DNA from 3 places in the Arthrobacter sp. NPDC056691 genome. Region 2 is predicted to be linked to each of the others. Evidence: riboswitches for the same ligand, from Rfam matches in the RefSeq annotation. Region 2 holds a riboswitch; each other region holds the start of a gene.
The links. A riboswitch is a leader RNA that binds a small molecule or an ion and turns the genes downstream of it on or off. The one in region 2 is predicted to bind cyclic di-AMP.
Positions count from the first base shown of each region.

Region 1 (3,902 bases), on a different contig from region 2:
GGTGGGAGCACGTCATGAGTGAGCGCGTGGAGCGCAGGATCTACGAAATGCTCGACCACCCCACCGAGTCGCCGTACGGCAACCCGATTCCCGGCCTGGCTGCGCTCGGCGGGCCGCCCGCCCGCCCGTTCTCGGACGGCGTGGTGAACCTGCTGGATGCCATGACTGGCTACGGCCCGGAATCCAAGGTCACCGTCAGCCGCCTGGCGGAACCCATCCAGGTGGAGCCGGAGCTGCTGCTCCAGCTGGATGAAGGGGGGATCCGGCCTGGCGCCGTCGTCTCGCTCGAACGCGTGGGGGAGTACATCTCGGTCCGCGTGCCCGGGTTTGAGGGTGCCCTTGAGCTCCCGCCGGAAGTTGCCGCGCACGTGTTCGTGCGCCTGGACTAGCTCCCAACGGGCCCGTGGGCCGGGTGCGGCTTCCTGTCTGACATCTGCAGGCAGGATGACCTACCACTTTTGCACAGGGAATATAACGGAATTATTACTGCGCTTCTTTAATCGCCTATAGTTAAACGGCAACGCCGATACTAAAGCGTTACCTGATCTGGAGCCGAACCTTGCCAGCAGATCAGTAGTACGAGTCACCCACTGGCAGGGGCGGGGGAACCACAACCGGCTGTTTCAACAGCCTTGGGGTGAAGTCCGCAGCAGCAAGTCTTTTCCGCAGAAGGAATCCTCTCGGGATACCCCTGTGCCGGAACGGCTTGTTACGGCGGACCGGGTCCGAACTCTCTGACCCGAATCCGACAGCTAACTTCGCAGGCTATCCAGAGAGGAAACAGTACTTGTCCATGCAGAATGCCCGGGGCCGCCGCCGCGCGACCGGTCCCGCTCCGGAGCCGCGCCTCGCGGAGGCCATTGCCGCGGACCGTCCCCGGGACGCCCAGCGTGAAGCGCGCCGCCGCCGGGGTCCCTTCCGGCAGGTTACGGATTTTGCCTCGGCCAGTGGCGTGGGGCAGAAAGCCGGCGTAGTCCTCGCTGCCACCGGCCTGCTGCTGACTGTTACTGTCCCCGCCACCAGCCCTGTCCTGGCCGCCGGAGAGCCGGGAGGGGCGTCTGCGTCCGCTGCCTCGGCCCAGCCGAAGGTCTCGGCTGAAGCGGCAGCAAAGATCGACTTCAGCCGCACGTCCGTCTCCACCACCGGCGACCCGGACGGAAAGCTGAAGCAGCTCCTCAGCGCCCAGTCAGCCGGCAGCATCAGCCGTTCGGCCTCGGTGGGTACCCTGGGCGGCCCGCTGACCACGCTGGTCAGGTCCTCGCCGTTCGGTTACCGGGTCAGTCCGATCACCGGCGGCGCCGGCGAGTTCCACCGCGGCCAGGATTTCGCTGCCCAGTGCGGCACCCAGGTGCTTGCCGCGGCCAGCGGTAAGGTCACCTTTTCGGGATGGCACCCCTATGGGGGAGGCAACCGCGTGGTGATCGATCACGGCAACGGCCTGGAGACCACGTACAACCACCTGTCGTCCTCCAGCGTCCAGGTTGGCCAGAAGGTCACCCGGGGCGAAGTTATCGCCCTCAGCGGGACCACGGGCGCCTCCACGGGCTGCCACCTCCACTTCGAGGTGATGGTCAACGGGGACGTCGTTGATCCCCTCGGCTGGCTCTGAGCCACGTCGAGCGAGCACTCTCATTCCTGTGACACGCCGTGACCTGAATGTGACATTGGCTCCGAACTGCTGTACCGTCTAAACCGCGTCAACTTTTCCGAAGTTGACGCTCTTGAGTGGATTGCCTAACTCTGCCACCGCTCAAGGTCCGTTCGCATTACATCGTCTGGCAGGGGCGGGGGAACCAATTTTGGTCTTCGCAAGAAGGCCTTGGGGTTAAGTCGCAAAGCTTCCCAGGAAGCGGAGCGGCCGGGTGACTCCCATCCGAATCCGACAGCTCACCTCGCAGGCATTGGGAGAGGCTACCTTCGTGTCTTCACGCCACAATGCCGCGCGCCACCGCGCGCAAACGGTTCGTATGAACCCGTTGGACTCCGTGTCCAAGGCGGTTAGCGCCAATGCCGGCACAGTAGGTCGCCAGGCAGCTGTTATCGCAGCTGCTTCAGGACTCATCCTGAGTGTTGGCATGCCTGCCAACGCAGCCGACGCCAACATTGGTGTTTCCGCCTCCTCGGAGACCGGATCCCAGGCCGCACAGCTTGCTGTGACCGCCGCGCCCACCGCCACTGTCTCTTTCGAGCGTCCTGCTGTCACCACCGTGGCAGCCCCGGTCGCCGAAGCCATCGCTCCGCAGTCGAACGATGAGAGCCAGACGGCCGATGCAGGCCAGGCCGGCGACGAGAGCGCCGGTGCGGCCAAGGCCGTCACCGCAAAGTCCACTGATGGTGCGGCCTCCGCAGCAGCTTCCGGACTGGCAGCAATCGCGTACACCGGCATCGGCAGCCCCTACGTCTGGGGCGGCACCACGCCCAGCGGCTGGGACTGCTCCGGCTTCACTCAGTGGGTTTACGCACAGGCAGGCATCAGCATTCCCCGCGTCAACGCGTGGAACGCCATGAAGCCCACCTCCACGCCTGCTCCCGGCGACCTGGTCATGCAGAACGGCGGCGCCCACGTGGGCATCTACGTCGGCAACGGCATGATGATCAGCGCGCTGAACCCCTCGCAGGGCACTCTCCTGCACGCGGTGTCCGCAACGGGCACGTCCGCTTTTTACACCCTTCGCTAAAAATCCGATTCGAGGCGGGCCGGCTTACCCCCAAGATGCCGGCGCGTCGATAACCCACGGCCTGCTACCGCGGTCTGTGGAACACGAAAGAGAGAAACTTTAATGACTACACGTGCGACCATTGCACGGCACCGCGCCGAGGTCACCAAGACCAACTCGCTGGCTGTCATTGCCAAGGCCGTCGGCGACAACGCCGGTGGCATGGGCCGCCAGGCCGCAGTTATCGCTGCTGCTTCGGGTCTTGTCCTGACCAGCGGCATCGCCGCCAACGCTGCTGAGGCCAACGTTCAGCGCGAATCCGTTCCGGCTTCCACGCTGGAGGTCCAGTCCGCTGCGCCGGCCACCATCTCCGCTGCTTCCAGCATCGCCATCTCCTACGAGAAGCCTGCTGTTTCCACCGCGCCGGCTCCCGTTGTCGAGGCTCCCAAGCCTGTAGTCAAGGTCCAGGAAGCCACCCCCGCGGTTGACGCCGCTCCGGCTGCTGACGCAGCACCGGCAGTCCAGGCCACCGCCGCCGTCGAGACCGCTGCCCCGGCAGCGCCGAAGACCACGGCTGCCAGCGGCCAGGGTGCTGCGATTGCTGCGGCTGCCTACGCACAGCTGGGCGTCTCCCAGGACTGCACCGCGCTGGCCACCAACGCACTCGCCGCCGTGGGCATCCACTACCACGGCTGGCCGGCAGGCTACCTGTCCCTCGGCCGCACCGTCAGTGCTGCTGAAGCCCAGCCGGGCGACCTCGCCTACTACCAGAACGGCGGCATGGGCCTGGCCCACATCGCTGTGTACGTCGGCAACGGGCAGGCCGTCCACGGCGGTTGGAACGGCGGAACCACCGCACTGTTCAGCGTGAACGTCGGCTCCGGCCCCGTCTTCATCCGCGTCGGCGGCTAAGACACCCCAAAGCATTACGGAAGGACCCCCGCCAACTGACGGGGGTCCTTTTTTGCCTTGCGTCCGCATGAATTTTTGGTGACACGCCATGACGATGCTTGTGTTCGATTCGCTCATCTGCCTACTGAGTGTTTACTCTTATGGTGTCGATCCATAGCCCGGACATGCAGAGGGCAGCCGGCCCTCGCGCCTCTGCCGGGTGCGGCCGTGAAGAGGTATGTGCATGCGCACACTCGTTCTGAATGCTGGATATGAACCGCTGGCGGTAGTGACCTTCCGCCGGGCGCTGGTCCTTGTGCTCACCGGAAAGGCAAGCGTGGTGGCCGAAGGCGA
Region 1 is NZ_JBHTXX010000015.1:80,680-84,581, forward strand. Features, by position in the region: gene ACFRAU_RS13695 (metal-dependent transcriptional regulator) at 1-389, shown strand, start outside; cyclic di-AMP (ydaO/yuaA leader) riboswitch at 541-782, shown strand; gene ACFRAU_RS13700 (M23 family metallopeptidase) at 794-1,609, shown strand; cyclic di-AMP (ydaO/yuaA leader) riboswitch at 1,722-1,915, shown strand; gene ACFRAU_RS13705 (C40 family peptidase) at 1,986-2,678, shown strand; gene ACFRAU_RS13710 (NlpC/P60 family protein) at 2,781-3,569, shown strand; gene ACFRAU_RS13715 (HNH endonuclease) at 3,793-3,902, shown strand, end outside.
Region 1: it holds a riboswitch for cyclic di-AMP, as region 2 does, so the genes downstream of both, ACFRAU_RS13705 (C40 family peptidase) here and ACFRAU_RS20295 (LysM peptidoglycan-binding domain-containing protein) in region 2, are expected to answer to the same signal.

Region 2 (3,902 bases):
CTCTCGCGGCGCTCGAACTCGCCGACGAGTTGGCGAATGACCCGGTGACTGCGTCGGAAAACGAAGGGGTGGCCTGATGGACGGCATCAGCCTGCTGACCATCACCGTGCTTGCGGTGTTTGTCGGCTTCGAAGTGGTGTCGAAGGTTTCCAGCACGCTGCATACGCCCCTGATGTCCGGCGCGAACGCGATCCACGGGATCATCCTGGTGGGCGCCATCATCGTTGCCGGCCAGGCCACGCACCCCTGGGTCCTCGCGGTGGCGCTGCTGGCCGTGGTTCTTGCCACGGCGAACCTGGTGGGCGGCTTTGTGGTGACCGACCGCATGCTCGAGATGTTCCGCGGCCGCAAACCCGACAAACCGGCCAAACCCACCCAGGGTGAACCTCAGGGTGACGCCAGGGAAAACACGGAGGCCACGCGGTGATCCTCCTGGACCCCAATGTCACCGCCCTGCTGTACCTCGCGGCCGCCGTCTTCTTCATCCTGGCGCTGAAGGGCCTGAACTCCCCGCGCACCGCCCGCCGGGGCAACCTCATCGGCGCCTTTGGTGCGCTGATCGCCGTCGTCACGGTCTTTTTTTCGACCCGGCTGGACAATGTCCCCCTGATCCTCGGCGCCATTGTTGTCGGCTCCGGTGTGGCCGCCCCCGTGGCCAGGCGCGTCAAGATGACCCAGATGCCGCAGCTCGTTGCGCTGTTCAACGGCGTGGGCGGCGGCGCCGCCGCGCTCGTGGCGCTGCTGGAACTGCCGCATGCGGAGGACGCCTGGGTGCGTGTCGCCGTCGCCTTCACCCTGCTGGTGGGGGCGGTGTCCTTCGCCGGCTCGGCCGTGACGTTCGCGAAGCTGCAGGAGCTCATGACCACCCGTCCCGTGGTGTTCCCCGGCCTGCCGGTGCTCATGGGGGCGGTCCTGCTTGCCGCGGTCGGGGCCGCGTCCGCCGTCGTGACGGGCGGTTCGCTGGTCCTGGCGCTGCTGCTCCTGTTGCTGGGCCTGGCGGCGGGCGTGCTGCTGGTGCTGCCGGTGGGCGGCGCGGATGTGCCGATCGTCATCTCCCTGCTCAACGCGTTCACCGGCCTGGCGGTTGCGGCGTCCGGCCTGGTGCTGGGGAACGTGCTGCTGGTGGTGGCCGGCACGCTCGTGGGCGCCTCAGGCACCATCCTCACCCGCGCGATGGCCGCGGCCATGGGCCGCAGCGTGGCCGGCATCCTGTTCGGCGCGTTCCGGGGAGGTTCGACGGCGGGATCCACGGCCGTGAGCGACCGTCCGGTCCGCTCGTCCAGCCCGGAGGACGTGGCGGTGCTGCTAGGCTACGCGCAGCGCGTGATCATCGTTCCCGGCTACGGGCTCGCCGTGGCGCAGGGGCAGCACACCGCGGCAGAGCTGGCGCAGGCCCTGGAATCCCGGGGCACCCGCGTGGACTTCGCCATTCATCCGGTGGCCGGGCGCATGCCGGGGCACATGAACGTGCTGCTCGCCGAGGCCAACGTGCCCTACGAATCGCTCAAGGAAATGGGCGAGATCAACTCCGAGTTCCGCACCGCCGACGTCGCGCTGGTGGTCGGCGCGAACGACGTCGTGAACCCCGCCGCGAAGACCACGGCCGGCTCGCCGATCTACGGGATGCCAATCCTCGAGGTGGCGGACGCGCGTCAGGTGGTGTTCCTCAAGCGCTCCATGCGGCCGGGGTTCGCCGGGATCGAGAACGACCTCATGTTCGAGCCGCAGACCACGCTGCTGTTCGGCGACGCGAAGGAGTCCCTGACGAAGGTGCTGGGCGCGGTGAAGGCCCTGTAGGGTGTTGGGGTCTGCACCCTCCTGCACTGGTTCCTCAACTGCTTATTCAACCGCCGCCGTTACCGAAATGTGACTTTTGGTGCGGGGGTGCGGTAGCCTCGGCCGGTGCCCTGGTTCCGCTCAGGGCATCCCGGGCAGAATGCCGAGCCCTGCCGCTGACCGGGATCCGTTCGCTATCACCAACAGGCAGGGACGGGGGAACCACCTTAGTACCGGCCTTGCGCGCCAAGGCCTAGGGGTTAAGTCCAGGCGCTGCGCCCAGCAGCGGGCAGGACCGGGTGACTCCCACCCGAACCCGACAGCTAACCCCGCAGGCATGGGAGAGGCACATCAACCATGTCACGTAAGTTCACGCCCGCGCGCCATCGCGCCACCCCGACGACGTCCATCGCCCTGCAGGGCCTGTCGTATTCCTTCAAGTCCAATGCCGCCTCGGTTGCCAAGCCGGCGGCCGCCGCCGCCGTCGCTTCCGGACTCCTCTTCGGCGCGGGGGCACCTGCCCACGCAGGTGCCTACGCGCCCGAGATTCCGGCCAGCGGCGCTGCACAGTCCGCCCCGGCCCCGGCCGCTGCTGCTGTGAAGTCCGTCGCGGGCCAGGCGCTCGCCGCACCCACCCAGGCGCAGGCTCCGGCAGTCCCGGCCCCTGCGCCGGCAGTCCCGGCTCCGGCAGACGGAGGATCGGCTGTTGCAGGCGCGTCGCACACCGTTGCGCCCGGCGACACCCTCGGCGCCATCGCGGCACGCCACGGCGTCAGCCTCGATGCACTGCTCGCGGAGAACGGCCTGTCCCTGGCCTCCGTCATTTACCCCGGTGACCAGATCCTCATCCCGGGGCCCGGCGCGGCCGCGGCTCCCGCAGGGCCGGTAACTCCCGCAGTGCCTGAGGTCCCCGCGGTCCCTGCTGTTCCCGCGGCCCCTGCAGTTCCGGCCGTTCCTGCAGCCCCGGCCGTCCCGGAGCCCGCCGGCATGGGAATCTACAACGCCTCCGCGTCGATAACCCCGGCAACAGCAACCGCTCCGGCAGCCAGCGGCGCGGGCGCAGCCATTGTGGCCTCCGCCAGGGCGCAGCTTGGTGCCACCCAGGACTGCACCGTCCTGGTGGAGCAGGCCCTGCGCTCCGTCGGCAAGTCCGTCGGTGACCTCGCGCCCGCGCAGTTCTACCAGTACGGAACTCCGGTCTCCTCCCCGCAGCCCGGTGACCTGATGATCAGCGGCGGACACGTCGGCGTCTACATCGGCGGCGGCCAGGCCATCAGCAGCGGCATGAACGGCGTCAACGAAACCATCGTGCACCCGGCCTCCTGGCTCACCGGCTCCACTTACGTGCGGGTGAACGCCTAACAGCGGATGCCCGCCTGACCGGCGGCAACCGGACACAGCAGCGGCGGGTGCATCGGCACCCGCCGCTGCTGCGCTTGATGCCCCAACTGGAATACGGGTGGGCCGGGAGCAGCGTGCCGCATAATTTCGCTCCACCTACTTCCGGTGCGGCGGCAGGATCCGGGCGGCGCGGACGACGGCGTCTGTCACCTCCGTGAGGCCCGGCGAGTCCAGCGTCCAAACCTGCCAGTAGAGCCGCAGGTCCTCGCTCCATGCCGGGTCGAGCTCCACGAGAAAGTTCGCCGGGTCCTGCTGGTCCGGCACCATGCCCCAGCCAAGGCCGGCGTGGATCGATTCGACGTACTGGACTGAGTCGGGGATGAAGTGCTGCGGGGGAGTGGCGTCCGGTGCGACCCGTGCGAGGACAGCGAGCTGGTGGGTGTCCTTCCGGTCGTACTGCATGACGGGGGCCGCGGCGAGGGCCTCCGGAGTGGGCCCGCCAGGGAACCATCTGGCCACGAACTTGTGCGACGCCTTGGCCCGGTACACCATCGTGCCGAGCGGCCGGATGGTGCATCCCTGTACCGGCCGGGGATCCGCGGTGACCGCACCGACGGCATCGCCGGACCGCAGCAGGTCGGCCGTGGCGTGCTCATCGTCGCGCAACAGCTCAAGGGCCACGCGGCCGCCGAGCGCAATCTCCCGGTAGGCCGGCGGCAGCCACGTCGCGATCGAGTCCGCATTGGCCACAATGGGAACCCGCAGCCGCCCGGCGCCGGGCCGTC
Region 2 is NZ_JBHTXX010000031.1:14,729-18,630, forward strand. Features, by position in the region: gene ACFRAU_RS20280 (Re/Si-specific NAD(P)(+) transhydrogenase subunit alpha) at 1-77, shown strand, start outside; gene ACFRAU_RS20285 (NAD(P) transhydrogenase subunit alpha) at 77-427, shown strand; gene ACFRAU_RS20290 (NAD(P)(+) transhydrogenase (Re/Si-specific) subunit beta) at 424-1,797, shown strand; cyclic di-AMP (ydaO/yuaA leader) riboswitch at 1,959-2,127, shown strand; gene ACFRAU_RS20295 (LysM peptidoglycan-binding domain-containing protein) at 2,134-3,138, shown strand; gene ACFRAU_RS20300 (ArgP/LysG family DNA-binding transcriptional regulator) at 3,274-3,902, opposite strand, start outside.

Region 3 (3,902 bases), on a different contig from region 2:
AGCAGACGCGGGCGCTGCGGACGGTCGCCACCCAGGACGGGCTCACGGGCCTCCTTAACCGGGGAGCTTTCCTGGAGGCGGCGGCCGAAGAGCTGGAACGCAGCAAGGCCGCCAACAGCGGCGGCTCGCTGATCCTCGCCGACCTGGATCACTTCAAGTCGGTCAATGACACCTTCGGCCACGCGGCGGGCGACCTTGCACTGCAGGCATTCGCCGAGGCGTGCGGCGCATCGGTCCGGTCCACGGACGTCGCCGGGCGCTACGGCGGCGAGGAGTTCATCCTCCTGCTTCCCGGCGCGGGCCCCAAGAGCGCGGAAATCATTGCGAGTGAAATCAGCAGGAGGCTGGCAGGGCTGCACATCCCGGAGCTGCTGCGGATGCCGACCGTCAGCTACGGCATTTCCACCTACAACGCGAAAACGGCCGATCTCGACGAGGTGATCGCGGCCGCGGACGTTGCCCTCTACGAAGCCAAATCGCAGGGGCGGAACCGCACGGTCAGGGGCTAAGAGCTCATCCGGTTCCCCAGGCACCGGATCCGGAATGCATGGGGGACAATCCGGACCCGGCGATCCTGACTCGCAGCCGGAGACTGCGGTCTTTCATCAGGCACAGCCAGTGTTTCCCACCATCCTTGTAGAAAGGTGGGAGCACCTTGGGGGATGGCCGTGTTCCGCCGCCCCCAAGGCAGCGGAACACGGCGGTTTCTTCAGTTCTGCTAGGCCGCGCGAACAAACGTGACGGGGCCCGTGGCGGTGAGCCAGGACAGCGGGTGGGCCATGGTGGCGTTGATGCCGTTCATGCCGCCGCTGATGACTTTGCCGGCGCCCGCGTAAATTGCCACGTGGCCGGACTGGACCACCATGTCGCCGGGCTGCGGGGTGGAGACCACCACGCCATGGTTCAGGAACTGCATGGGCGCGAGGTCACCCACAGGGATGCCGGCCGCGCCGAGGGCCTTCTCCACCATGGCGGTGCAGTCCTGCGTGATGCCGATCTGGGCGTAGGCCGACGCCAGCATGGTTGCGTTGACGCCCGCGGCAGCCTTGACGGGTGCCTTCGGGGCCGGAGCGGCAGCCTTGACGGTGACCTTCGGTGCGGCCGCGGCCGGCGCAGCTGCAGCCTTGGGGGCCGCGGTAGCAACGGGCGCGGCAGCGACGGTGGCGGCTGCAGGTGCCGCGGCCTTCCTTACTGCCGGCTTTTCGACGACGGGTGTTGCCGCCACGGGGGCCGGGGCCGACTTGACCGCGGGGCGTTCAAACTCGATCCTGACGCTGGAGGCAGCGTTCAGCGGAGCCTGGACCTGGCTGGCGGCCGCGGCGGTCGGTGCCTGCGCCGGCTGGGCCGGAACGTTCGCGGCGTTGGCTGCGACGCTGCCGGTGAAGGCCAGCCCGGAGGCGGCAAGGATGGCCGCAGCACGGCGGCCAGAAATAATGCGGAACGACATGAAGAAGCCTCTCCCGATGCCTGCGAGGTGAGCTGTCGGATTCGGATGGGAGGCACCCGGCCGCGGTCCTGAGCGTGGTCAGGAACTGCGCGGCTTCACCCCAAGACCCGCTATAAGCGGGCCGAAAAGTGGTTTCCCCGTCTCTGCCGGACATGGGTCTTCGGTTGGTTCCTCGGGCTGCGGCAGAGTTAGGCAATCAGCGCGGGAGTGCCCTATCGGTGAAAAAGGCACGTTTTCCACCGTACGGGAGGCATCGCTCAATGTCACATTAAGGTAACGGCGCCGTGTCGTTCACTTCCGGCTTGCCCGCGTCATGTAGAGGGGCGGGGCCTGATTGGTGTGGTGAGCCTCACTCTGCGGCGTTGAGCTTGCCGGCCAGCCGTTCCCGCATCTGAATGCTGGCCGAGTTGAGGCCGATCAGTTCCACCTCCCGGCCGTGCCTGCGGTATTTCTCCGTGACGGAGTCCAGCACGGCGATGGTGGAGGCATCCCACAGGTGCGAGGCGTGCAGGTCGATCACCACGCTGTCGATGTCCGGCTCGGCGTCGCGGGCGTAGTTGAACTGCGTGTAGAGGTCGTTGGAGGAGGCGAAGAACAGTTCGCCGTCCACAGTGTAGGTGGCCACCGTCCGGCCGTTGAGCTCCACTTCCGTACGGTCGACGGTGGCGAAATGGGCCACGCGGCGGGCGAACATCGCCATCGCCGCCAAAACCCCGACGCCGACGCCGATCGCCAGATTGTGCGTGACCACCACCGTGCCCACGGTGATCAGCATGACGGCGGTTTCCGATTTGGGCATCCGCTTCAGCGTTGCGGGTGCAACAGAGTGCCAGTCGAAAGTGATGGCCGAGACGAAGATCATCACCGCCACCAGCGCCGCCATGGGGATGAGACCCACGATGTCGCCCAGGGTGACCACCAGCACCAGCAGGAAGGCGCCCGCGAGGAACGTGGACACCCGGCTCCGGGCGCCGGAGCCCTTGACGTTGATCATGGTCTGCCCGATTACCGCGCAGCCGCCCATGCCGCCCAGGAACCCGGTGACGATGTTGGCCACGCCCTGGCCCCAGGATTCGCGGGTCTTGTTGGAGCGGGTGTCGGTGATGTCGTCCACAAGCTTGGCCGTCATCAGGGATTCCAGCAGCCCCACCAGCGCCATGGACAGCGAGAACGGTGCGATGGTCTGGAAGGTTTCCCACGTCAGCGGCACCTGAGGGATGAACAGCGTGGGCAGGCTTTCCGGCAGCTGGCCCTTGTCCTGGACGGCGGGCACGTCGATCCCGGCCACCACGGTGAGGACCGTCAGGAGGACGATGGCCACCAAAGGTGACGGCACCGCCGTCGTGATCCTGCGGAAGCCGACGACAATCAGCAGGCCCGCGGCGACCAGCGGATACACGGGCCAGGGAACCCCGATCAGTTCCGGCAGCTGGGCCATGAGCACGAGGATGGCAAGCGCGTTCACGAAGCCCACCATCACCGAGCGCGGGATGAACCGCATGAGCCGGGTGACGCCCAGGACGGCGAGCAGGATCTGAAAGACCCCGGCGAGGATCACCGCGGCAATCAGGTGGTCCAGCCCGTGGCTGCGCATCAGGGGCGCGATCACCAGGGCGACAGCGCCTGTTGCGGCCGAGATCATGGCAGGCCGGCCGCCAACGAAGGAGATGGTGACCGCCATGGTGAAGGAGGCGAACAGCCCGATCCGGGGATCCACGCCGGCGATCAAGGAGAACGCGATGGCTTCCGGAATGAGGGCGAGGGCCACCACCAGTCCGGCGAGGGCCTCGGTCTTGAGGCGCCGCGGGGAACGGAGAGTGGCCCGGACGGACTGGAGCTGTTCGGGCTTCATGGAACTCTATTTCTTGGTCTGGCGGTAGCGCTCGATCTGCTTCAGCCGCCGCAGGAGGCTGTCGCGCCGCGGGTGGGGAACGGCGTCGGGCGCCTCGGCGGTGAGGTCGATATGTTTGGTGCCGTACTGCCACAGCAGGAGGTCATCCAGGAGGCGGTCGGGACCGGGGGAGTAGCGGTGGTCCAGGGCCCTGCGGACCTCGGTGATCCGGTTGGCGCTGAGCAGTCCGGCGAGCTGCACGGTCTGCTTGAGTCCGTGGGCCGCCAGGAGTTCGGCCGCCCATCCCCAGTCATCATCCACTTTACGGTCTACGTGGGGAAGCAGGGTGCGCCAGACATCGCGGATGCGGTTGGGGGTGAGCTGTGCCGCGCCCTCGCCGTCCACGTCCCAGTAGCTGCGGACCTCCTCATAGCGTTCATGCAGGTCGGCGAAGGCGCTCTCCACGGTTTCCAGCATGGCGGCGGTGGCGGTGAACTGGCGGTCGAAGTGCGGCGTCCAGGCGCGCGGGTCCTCCGCCTTGAACCGGATGTCGTGCTCGATCTCGCTCCAGGCGTGCGCGAAGACGGTGCGGATCTGACATTCGAAGAAGTAGCTGCCGTTGGG
Region 3 is NZ_JBHTXX010000012.1:63,229-67,130, reverse strand. Features, by position in the region: gene ACFRAU_RS11945 (GGDEF domain-containing protein) at 1-509, shown strand, start outside; gene ACFRAU_RS11940 (hypothetical protein) at 719-1,447, opposite strand; cyclic di-AMP (ydaO/yuaA leader) riboswitch at 1,451-1,652, opposite strand; gene ACFRAU_RS11935 (SulP family inorganic anion transporter) at 1,797-3,299, opposite strand; gene ACFRAU_RS11930 (GTP pyrophosphokinase family protein) at 3,306-3,902, opposite strand, start outside.
Region 3: it holds a riboswitch for cyclic di-AMP, as region 2 does, so the genes downstream of both, ACFRAU_RS11940 (hypothetical protein) here and ACFRAU_RS20295 (LysM peptidoglycan-binding domain-containing protein) in region 2, are expected to answer to the same signal.